Regions from separate parts of the Bacillus yunxiaonensis genome, predicted to be linked through region 2. Evidence: riboswitches for the same ligand, from Rfam matches in the RefSeq annotation. Region 2 holds a riboswitch; each other region holds the start of a gene.
What was found. A riboswitch is a leader RNA that binds a small molecule or an ion and turns the genes downstream of it on or off. The one in region 2 is predicted to bind thiamine pyrophosphate.
Positions count from the first base shown of each region.

Region 1: it holds a riboswitch for thiamine pyrophosphate, as region 2 does, so the genes downstream of both, tenA (thiaminase II) here and WAX78_RS20375 (MTH1187 family thiamine-binding protein) in region 2, are expected to answer to the same signal.
Region 3: it holds a riboswitch for thiamine pyrophosphate, as region 2 does, so the genes downstream of both, thiT (energy-coupled thiamine transporter ThiT) here and WAX78_RS20375 (MTH1187 family thiamine-binding protein) in region 2, are expected to answer to the same signal.

Region 1 is NZ_JBAWSV010000006.1:6,136-9,277, reverse strand. It holds gene WAX78_RS17400 (ABC transporter permease) at 1-294, opposite strand, end outside; gene WAX78_RS17395 (ABC transporter ATP-binding protein) at 291-1,040, opposite strand; gene tenA (thiaminase II) at 1,009-1,704, opposite strand; TPP riboswitch at 1,791-1,891, opposite strand; TPP riboswitch at 1,951-2,059, opposite strand; gene WAX78_RS17385 (SH3 domain-containing protein) at 2,584-3,142, shown strand, end outside.
Region 2 is NZ_JBAWSV010000008.1:106,125-109,266, reverse strand. It holds gene WAX78_RS20385 (methyl-accepting chemotaxis protein) at 1-765, shown strand, start outside; gene WAX78_RS20380 (cytochrome-c oxidase) at 881-1,252, opposite strand; TPP riboswitch at 1,384-1,486, shown strand; gene WAX78_RS20375 (MTH1187 family thiamine-binding protein) at 1,591-1,911, shown strand; gene WAX78_RS20370 (ABC transporter permease) at 1,889-2,659, shown strand; gene WAX78_RS20365 (ABC transporter substrate-binding protein) at 2,656-3,142, shown strand, end outside.
Region 3 is NZ_JBAWSV010000010.1:82,954-86,095, forward strand. It holds gene feoB (ferrous iron transport protein B) at 1-1,350, opposite strand, end outside; gene WAX78_RS22115 (FeoA family protein) at 1,347-1,574, opposite strand; TPP riboswitch at 1,773-1,874, shown strand; gene thiT (energy-coupled thiamine transporter ThiT) at 1,963-2,532, shown strand; gene WAX78_RS22125 (hypothetical protein) at 2,607-2,936, opposite strand.

The sequences.
Region 1 (3,142 bases), on a different contig from region 2:
GGAAGCAACTAATAGTGGATAAAATGCTTTCTCAGCAAATGAGCTCATACTCATCACCATTGCTAAACTAACACCTAATACAACGGAAATGACAATACCAATAACTGTAACAGAAAGAGTTGCTGGTAAATGCACCGTAAGCAATATATCCCGCAAATCCCATATTTTTTGAACAATGGCACTTGGGGATGGTAAAATGTACATTTCATCGAGAATCCGCGCCCCTACTTCCCAACCAATAAGAAAAATAGCAGCAACAATAAAAGCTGGAACATAGTCTACAATTCTCTTCATACAAGTACCTGTCTTTGTAACATCCCAATGAGTTCATCTTTTAATGCCAGCATTTCTGGACGATGCAAATCCTTTCGAGATCGTTCTTGTCCAAGAGGTACAATCCGCTCTGTTAATGATGTAATGGGCTGCTCTGTTACGATAAAAATACGATTGGAAAGATAAAGCGCTTCCTCTACATCATGTGTAATAAATACAATCGTTTTTTGCCAATGTTTCCATTGTTCAAACAGCCACTCTTGCAGATATGCTTTCGTCAATGCATCGAGTGCACTAAATGGTTCATCTAATAGTAAAAGGTCGCCGCCCGTTAACAACGTACGAATAAAAGATACACGTTGACGCATTCCACCTGATAAATCTTTTGGCTGTTTATTTTCATACCCTTGCAGTCCAAACTGCACCAATAATTTTCGTGCTTGCATTTGTGCTTCTTTTTTCTTCACACCTTGACATTCAAGAGGCAATGCTGCATTTTCGATAATCGTTCGCCATGGAAGTAACATATCTTTTTGTGGCATATAACCAACAGGATGATTCGTTTCTCCAATTACATCAATAGTGCCCTCGCTTGCTTCCTCAAGTCCTGTAATGAGTCGAAACAATGTACTTTTTCCGCAGCCACTCGGACCAATAATACTAACGAATTCTCCTTGTTGTACTGCAACATCAAGATTCGCTATAATCTGCTTCTCCTCATAATGAAAGGAAACATTATGAAATTGTAGTATGTTCTTGCTCCTCAAAACCCCACATCTCCTTACGATATGCCATATCCCAGAATAAATATTCAAAACGACTGGAATATAAGAAGATTTCTTCTAAACGATTTCGTTCTTCTTCTGTTTTTCCAATTGTAATTTCATTAAATAAATCAATTAACCACACGCAAAGATTTCCATATTCTTCAGAACTATACCCTTGAATCCACTCGCCAAAAAATTCATGATCGCGTGCTCCTGGAATATCATTCAAGCGCTTTCCAATCTCCCAATAACTCCACATACATGGAAGCAACGCTGCAATTAACTCAGCAAGTGTACCGTTTTGTGATACAGACATCATATAGTTTGTATATGCTAGATTCATAGCAGACGGCTTTGCTAATTCCATTTCTTCAACAGAAATTCCTAAACGCTTTGCATATTGTTTATGAATCGTCATTTCTCCATTTAAAATTCCATCGATTTGTTCAGCAAACTTCGCCATTACTTTTGGATTTGTTGCTTTTACAACACCAATTGCATATAATTTTGCGTAATCTAACAAATACAAATAATCTTGAACAATATAATATTGAAATCTATCTTTCTCTAATGTTCCATCTCCCATACCTGTTACAAATGGGTGATTATGACTCTTCTCCCAAACAGGTTGCACCTTTTCAAATAGTCTTTCACAAAATGTCATCTCCGCTTCCCCTTCCTGTATATATGTTTCCAAATAAAAAACCACTTCTATATAAGAAGTGGTCCACAGCAAACAAAAGAAAAACCTATTTGTTGTTTCCACTTCCCTACGCTAGTATCACCTAGATCAGGTTATAAGGGTTAAGGTTTCTACCTCTCTCAGCTTTCAAGCACCCCTAGTGGTGTTCTATAAAATTTTCAATAAAAAATCCCCGTTTCTATACGCAAAGAAACGGGGACGTTATATATATCGTCCAAATTGCTTCCCTACGCTAGCATCATCTAGATCAGGTTCAAGGGTTAAAGACTATAGGTCTTACTCTCAGCTAGCAACACTAGCTCCCCTAGCATTATATTCATTTAACATAGTCAGTATACCATCGCCATATATCATCGGCAACTCTTTTAAGTTATAAAGTCAAATTTCCATATGTGTTAATTTTAGACAAAAAGTGATTAGTTAGGTCACTCTATGTCTTACGAGAGACTTTTCATCTTAAAGCTTTCCCCTAAAATATCAATGTTTTGAGCGAGATAAAGTGAAACTTCCATCAGGGGGGTTCTTCATCCTCCACTAACGGTTATCTCCCACCTATCTTCTTTGTTTTCTCAGAACTTTGAGGTGGGAGTCTTACTGCCCTAAAGTAGCGGGATAAAATATCATTCTATGTATTTTGTAAGTTCAGAAAAACGCAAATTCCTTCTATCTATTTCCATAACACTGATAAATCTGCTATCCTTTTATTATATGACTTTATAGTATTAAAAAATGTTCATTTATTTTTCAGTATTACATTTCTATGCATACAAGACAAATTAAATATTGTTATATTATAATTAAGGATATAGAAATTTATTACATAAGGAGGCCTCTAATTATATGAACATGAAAGCCGCAGCAATGACAGCAGCTACTGTCGCAGTCGCTTCTATGCTCCCGTCTATGACAGATTCCACTGTACAAACCGTATCAGCACAGCAAAAAACAAAAATAAAAATTGGTTATGTAAAAACGAATACATTACAAGTGTACACTAGCCCTAAAGCAACAGATTCTGTTATTGAAACCATTCCAAAGAACACTCCAGTTACAATTCTTGAAACAACAAACGAATGGTATAAAATTCACACTCAAAATAAAACTGGCTATGTAAAAAAAGAAGCAATTTCTTTAGCAAAAACAAGCAATAGTAAGCAACAATATATCGTTAATGCAGATGCATTAAACGTTCGCTCTGAGCCAAATACGCAATCTGAAATTATTGATGTATTACCGAATGGAAAATTTGTTACGATTCAAGAAGAACAAGAGGGATGGTATAAAGTTATACATAATGGAACAAGTGGCTATGTAAAGAAAGAATTTTTATCTAACGTAGCTCAGCCATTAGTAAAAGGAATTACTGTACAAGGCGGAAGTTCTTATTATGTGGCTACTC
Region 2 (3,142 bases):
CTAGAAATTGTCAATGAGATGGGTAATAAGATGCAAGGAATTACAGAAGTTGCAGGGCACGTAGCGGAGGCTGCTGAAGGAATGGAGAATCATTCTGCTAAAGGTAACAAGGCGATTGAACAAATTATTCAGCAGATGAATTTAATACAGAAAGCGGTCCAAGATTTATCTTTTATTATTTATTCGCTGGAAAATCGTTCAAAGCAAATTAGTGATATTGTTACAGTGATTACAGGGATTTCAAATCAAACAAATTTACTTGCTTTAAATGCTTCTATTGAGGCAGCGCGTGCTGGAGAGTCTGGAAAAGGTTTTGCAGTTGTAGCGGAAGAAGTGCGGAAATTAGCAGAACAAACGGAAACATCTGCTAAAGATATTTCTAAACTTATTAGTGAAACACAAACAGAAACTGAACAAGCCGTTGTTTCGATGCAAAAAGGATCACAGGAAGTGGAATCTGGTATTTCTCTTGTGCAAAATAGCGGTGTGTTTTTTGCAGAAATTTTACAGTCAGCACAGTCTGTGACAAAACAAGTAAAAGAAGTATCAGGAACATCAAGCTTGATTTCGCAAAACAGTAAAGATATTGTTCATTTAGTAAATGATCTTTCAAATATTGCAAAGACATATGTCGAGAGTACAAACCATGTAGAAGAAGGTATGAAAGAGCAGGAAATGTCTGTTCAAGAAGTAGCAGAATTAGCAAGTTGTTTAAATGTGCTTGCCTATGAATTGCGAGAGCTTATTGGAGAATTTAAAAGCTAAAATATCATAAAAAAGCAGAAGTGCTAACCGCTTCTGCTTTTTTATATATGTTATCTCGATATTTCGGTGCACTAAGGCCAACACTGATGGAAGTTTTACTTTGCAAAGAATTTCATTATGAATTTTCTTTGATATGTGTAAAGATATTAATAGAAAATATAATAATAGCAAGAACAACAAGAATGCTACCGCCGGCAACAAACGGAATAGCAGCATGATGTCCATAAATCTCAAGAGCCAGTGCGATCATCATAACTGGCAGCCCAATATTAAGCAGCCAAAAGTGAAATTTCCCTAGTTTAGACTGACCAGCCTCTTGAAAGATATGATATAAAATGCCAGCTACCATCATTGAAGCCCAGCCAAGAAGCAGCAAGTGAACATGTACACTTTTTAATGCAAAATTCAGAGACATTGACATATACATCCCCATGCAGACGCCGATGATAAAATAAATAGAAGAAATCTTTATAAAGCGAATGCCCATACAAATTCCACCTTTCCGTATTAATTTGTGAGTACAATAGAATATATGAAGATGAACTTGAGGACAGTATCATTAGATGGAAAAATTTAATTTTATTTGTTCACAAAAATAATACGTGCTACAATGAAAACGAATTGGAACAGGGGAGCCTATGTGGCTGAGAGGATGTAATAAAGCATCGACCCTTAACCTGATCTGGATAATGCCAGCGTAGGGAGTTGTATCAAGAATCGTAGCATATGTTATTCTATGGTAACTTGAATATAAGGCTTTCCTGGCTTCATGACAGGAAAGCCTTTTCTTTTTTCGTAAAACGCTTATATAAGGAGGAATTTAGTATGTCACAGCAAGTTACAGTTTCATTTTCAGTTGTACCACAAGCGAAGCATAAAGATGTATATTCAGTTGTAGATAAAGCAATTGAGGTTGTTCAGCAATCGGGTGTGCGCTATGAAGTTGGCGCGATGGAAACGACAATGGAAGGAGAGTTAGATGAACTTCTGGACATTATTAAACGTGCGCAACAAGCTTGCATAGATGATGGGGCAGAAGAAGTGATTACTTCTATTAAAATCCACTATCGTCCAAGCACAGGCGTAACGATTGACGAAAAAGTGTGGAAGTATCGTGAAGATCATGAAAAAACAGAAACGATCTAACATAGCAATTACAACAATTTGGCTTTTCCTTCTCATTGCAATATGGGAAGGAGCTGTTTCGGTATTCCATATTGAATCGTGGATTTTACCGAAGCCTTCTGCGATTGTACGTGAACTTATAGAAATGAAAGATTTACTACTTCCGAATACAATGCAGACGCTGCAAGAAGTTTTAATCGGATTATTTTTTGCGATTGTACTTGGAACGAGTATTGCAATTATTATGGACGTCATCCCATTATTCCGTGTTTTAATTAATCCATTATTAGTGATTTCACAAACGATTCCGATTGTCGTGCTAGCGCCTTTATTTATTATTTGGTTTGGCTACGGAATGCTGCCAAAAGTAATGGTTGTTATTCTCGTATGCTTCTTTCCGATTGCACTTAGTATTTTAGAAGGTTTTCAAACGGTAGATAAAGCAATGCTGAAATTGCTTCAAACGATGCGAGCAAGCAAGTGGCAAGTATATCAAAAGGTGAAATTTCCGGCAGTATTGCCATACTTTTTTTCAGGATTAAAAATTGCCGTTACATATAGCGTAATGGGAGCTATTATTGGAGAATGGCTTGGTGCAAGTGAAGGGCTAGGTGTTATGCTGACAAGGGCAACAAAATCCTTTTTAACAGCACGTGTATTTGGGATAGCCGCTGTTATTGTCGGTGTAACGTTATTGTTGTATTTTATTGTTGAATTGGTGGCAAGACTAACAGCACCATGGATTTACAGGAAGGATGAGGGAAAATGAAAAAAGGGTTAAAAATGCTATTAGCAGCTTCGTTACTATTTTCATTTGCAGGTTGCTCAGCAGAAAAGAAAGCGGAGAGTAAAGAGAAAAAAGTAACAGTGGTATTGGACTGGTTTCCAAATACAAATCATACTGGTTTATATGTAGCAAAGACGAAAGATTATTATAAAAAACAAGGATTAGATGTAGAAATTATTCAGCCTGGTGATAATACTTCTGTTGAACAAATGGTTGCATCCGGAAAAGCTGATTTTGGTGTAAGCTACCAAGAAAACGTAACAATAGCACGTGGAGAAGACGTTCCAGTTGTATCAATTGGTGCAATTATTCAACATAATACATCTGCGTTTGCATCTCTAAAAAAAGATAATATAACATCACCAAAGGCGTTTGAAGGAAAAAGATATGGCGGCTGGGGTGGACCAGCAGAAGAAGCAACATTAAAAACAATTATGGCGAAGAATCAAGCGGACTATAGTAAAG
Region 3 (3,142 bases), on a different contig from region 2:
AACGGTTGCTTGACTATGTGGGAAGAAGACCCCCGCAAATAATGCATATACAGGTAGACGTGCTGAACATGACATAAATGGCGTCACTAAAATCGTAAGCAGTCTCTCTTTCTCCTGTTCAATCGTTCTCGCAGCCATAACACCTGGTACATTACAACCAAATCCAATAATCATAGGAATAAATGCTTTTCCATTTAGTCCAAAAAACTCCATAATACGATCCATGACAACAGCAATACGCGCCATATATCCAGAGTCTTCTAATAATGAAATGAAGAAGAACAATGCAAGGATTTGTGGAACGAATACGATTACCGCACCGACACCGGCAATTACGCCATCTGTAATGAGCGCTCGAATAAATTCAGATGCCCCCATATTAGTTAAAGCTGTTGTTACCCAATCTGTGAACGGTCCCCCGATAAATGCATCAAGTTGATCAGATAAAGGTGTTCCAATCCACGAAAACGTCACCTGAAAAATGAAATACATGATCCCTAAAAAGATCGGAAGCCCCCAAATTTTATGGGTAATTAATTTATCAATTCGTTCAGAAAAAGGAATGCTTCCTTCTTTCTCATGACGAATAACATTTGTTTTCAACTTTTCAATATACGCTGCACGTGCTCCGTACATATGCTGTTCCAGCGTTATGTCTAGTTCTGCTTCTAATGCAGAGCGGATTGCTACAAGTTCCTTATAAATAGGCAATTGATTTAACTCTTGTTCTACTACTTCATTATTGCTCAAAAATTGAAGTGTAAGCCATCTTGGGTGCTCATAATTCGTTTGTTGCAGTTTATCCATAACTTGCTGAATTCCTGCATCTACCTTTTCACCATAAGAAAGAATAAGTGGCTTCTGTTCTACATGATCACTCTCGTGAAGAGAAGCTAATAATTCCTCACAGCCTTTTCCGCTCCTTGCAATAACCGGAATGACTGTTACACCGAGCATTTCAGTTAGTTTCTTCACATCAATTATAATGCCACGCTGCCTGGCAACATCTATCATATTTAAACCAATTGAGAGCGGCTTACCAAATTCTAATAATTGCAAAGTTAAATGCATATTACGTTCGAATTGAGAAGCGTCTACAATGTTTAACATATGATGAAATTCGTCTGTTAAGAGAAATTGTGTAACAACCCCTTCATCACGTGACACAGGGTTTAAATTATATACACCTGGTAAGTCTATTAAAGTTCCCTTCTTATCTTTTAACTTACCAATCTTTTTTTCTACAGTTACTCCGCTCCAGTTCCCTACATATTCATAAGAACCAGTAAGCGCATTAAATAATGATGTTTTCCCCGTATTCGGGTTCCCTAGTAAAGCAACTTTATTCACGCCAATTCCACCTTTATCATTTTCGCATCACAATGGCGAATAGAGATTAATTGCCCGCGGCATTCTAATGTACACGGACCATTAAACATTGCCTTTTGTTTTACACAAAGTTCGCATCCTTCAGCAAATCCAAATGAAGCTAAACGACGTTTTAATAATTTATCAAGAGATTGTAAATCTTTCACACGTACTTTTTCATCTATATTCATATCAACTAAGTTCATGATTTCTCCCCCTCAGACGATAACGATAATTATTATCAATATCAATTATAACATGAACTCCAAAAGAAAGACTATACAATATTGTGTCAATTTATCACTATTTTTTACGGTTTTATCTTATATAACATAGCTATGCTAAAATTTATTTTCCATTCTTATCCATTTTAATTTACAATAATATTAACAATCTAAGAATCTCGTTGTCACAGGGGGAGCCACGTCGCTGAGAGGGAACACATCGTTCCGACCCTTTGAACCTGTTAGTTAATGCTAACGCAGGAATTGTGCAAACGTATATACATAAATAGTTATTTGTAACTTGTATATTTCAATATTCCCCTATGATAATGATTCTTTTTTTGTAACTTGGATGTAGGGGGATTTATACATGCGTAATACAAATTTACAAGCGATGATAGAGGCAGCGATTCTTGCAGCACTTGCATTAGTCATCGACATTTTGCCGCTATCTATTAAACTTCCAACAAGCGGTTCTATCTCATTTGCTATGATTCCAATTTTTATTATCGCTTATCGCTGGGGATTTAAAGCTAGTTTCTTAAGTGGTCTCGTTTGGGGATTACTACAAATTGTCGTAGGAGATGCATACATTTTAACGCCTGTACAAATGTTTATTGAATACTTCATTGCATTTGCTTTTATCGGCTTTGCTGGATTATTTCATACACCAATTCAACAAGCACTTGCCAATAGTCAAAAAACAAAAGCAATTATGTATATCATTATTGCTACATTTATCGGCAGCCTAGCTCGTTACTTCTGGCACTTTATTGCCGGCGTTATTTTCTTTGGTCAATATGCACCAAAAGGACAGTCAGCCGCTTTATATTCCTTCATCATAAACGGCAGCACAATGATTGGTTCTTTCATATTATGTGCAATTTTACTTGTCATTTTATTTACAACAGCACCGCGCTTGATTACGAAACGCGCTTAATCATAGAAAAAGAGCAGATTGCTTCTATAAGCGACCTGCTCTTTTTCTGTGCCTTAGTTTTCCATGTTACTTTCCTAATGTGAATCTGTGTGTCTTACAATTTCAGGAGTCTGAAAATGGAGTGTATCCACCTCTCGGCTGCTCTCTCGCTCATTTTTACCGTTATGCTTATGAATCCAAGATTTCATCTCATTCCATAAAACAACTCTATGCATCTCATACCCTATGTGCTGCTTCTTTATTTTCTCTTTATAGCTCGCATTCCATTTGTACCACACAATTTTATCATGTGAATCTACCCATGTTTCTTGTTGATCAACTACAGTTTTACAACCTTCATTATTAGCTAACATAATCATATCATTCTCTAATAATAAAGAAAGAGCCGCCGAGTGCCTCTCCATTCCCCTACTCCTTTCTTTTTTAGTGCTTGCCTTATTTCCCTAAAATGTGTGTGCCTTACACATACGTAGTGTATACAAAAAAGGTAGTACAAACTATCGATTTACCTTACAAAAAACCTTACAAAATTGTAAGGTTTTATTATACATCATAATATGTAACTATTATATTATTTAAGAGTTCTAATTATATATAAGAATACGTTTTG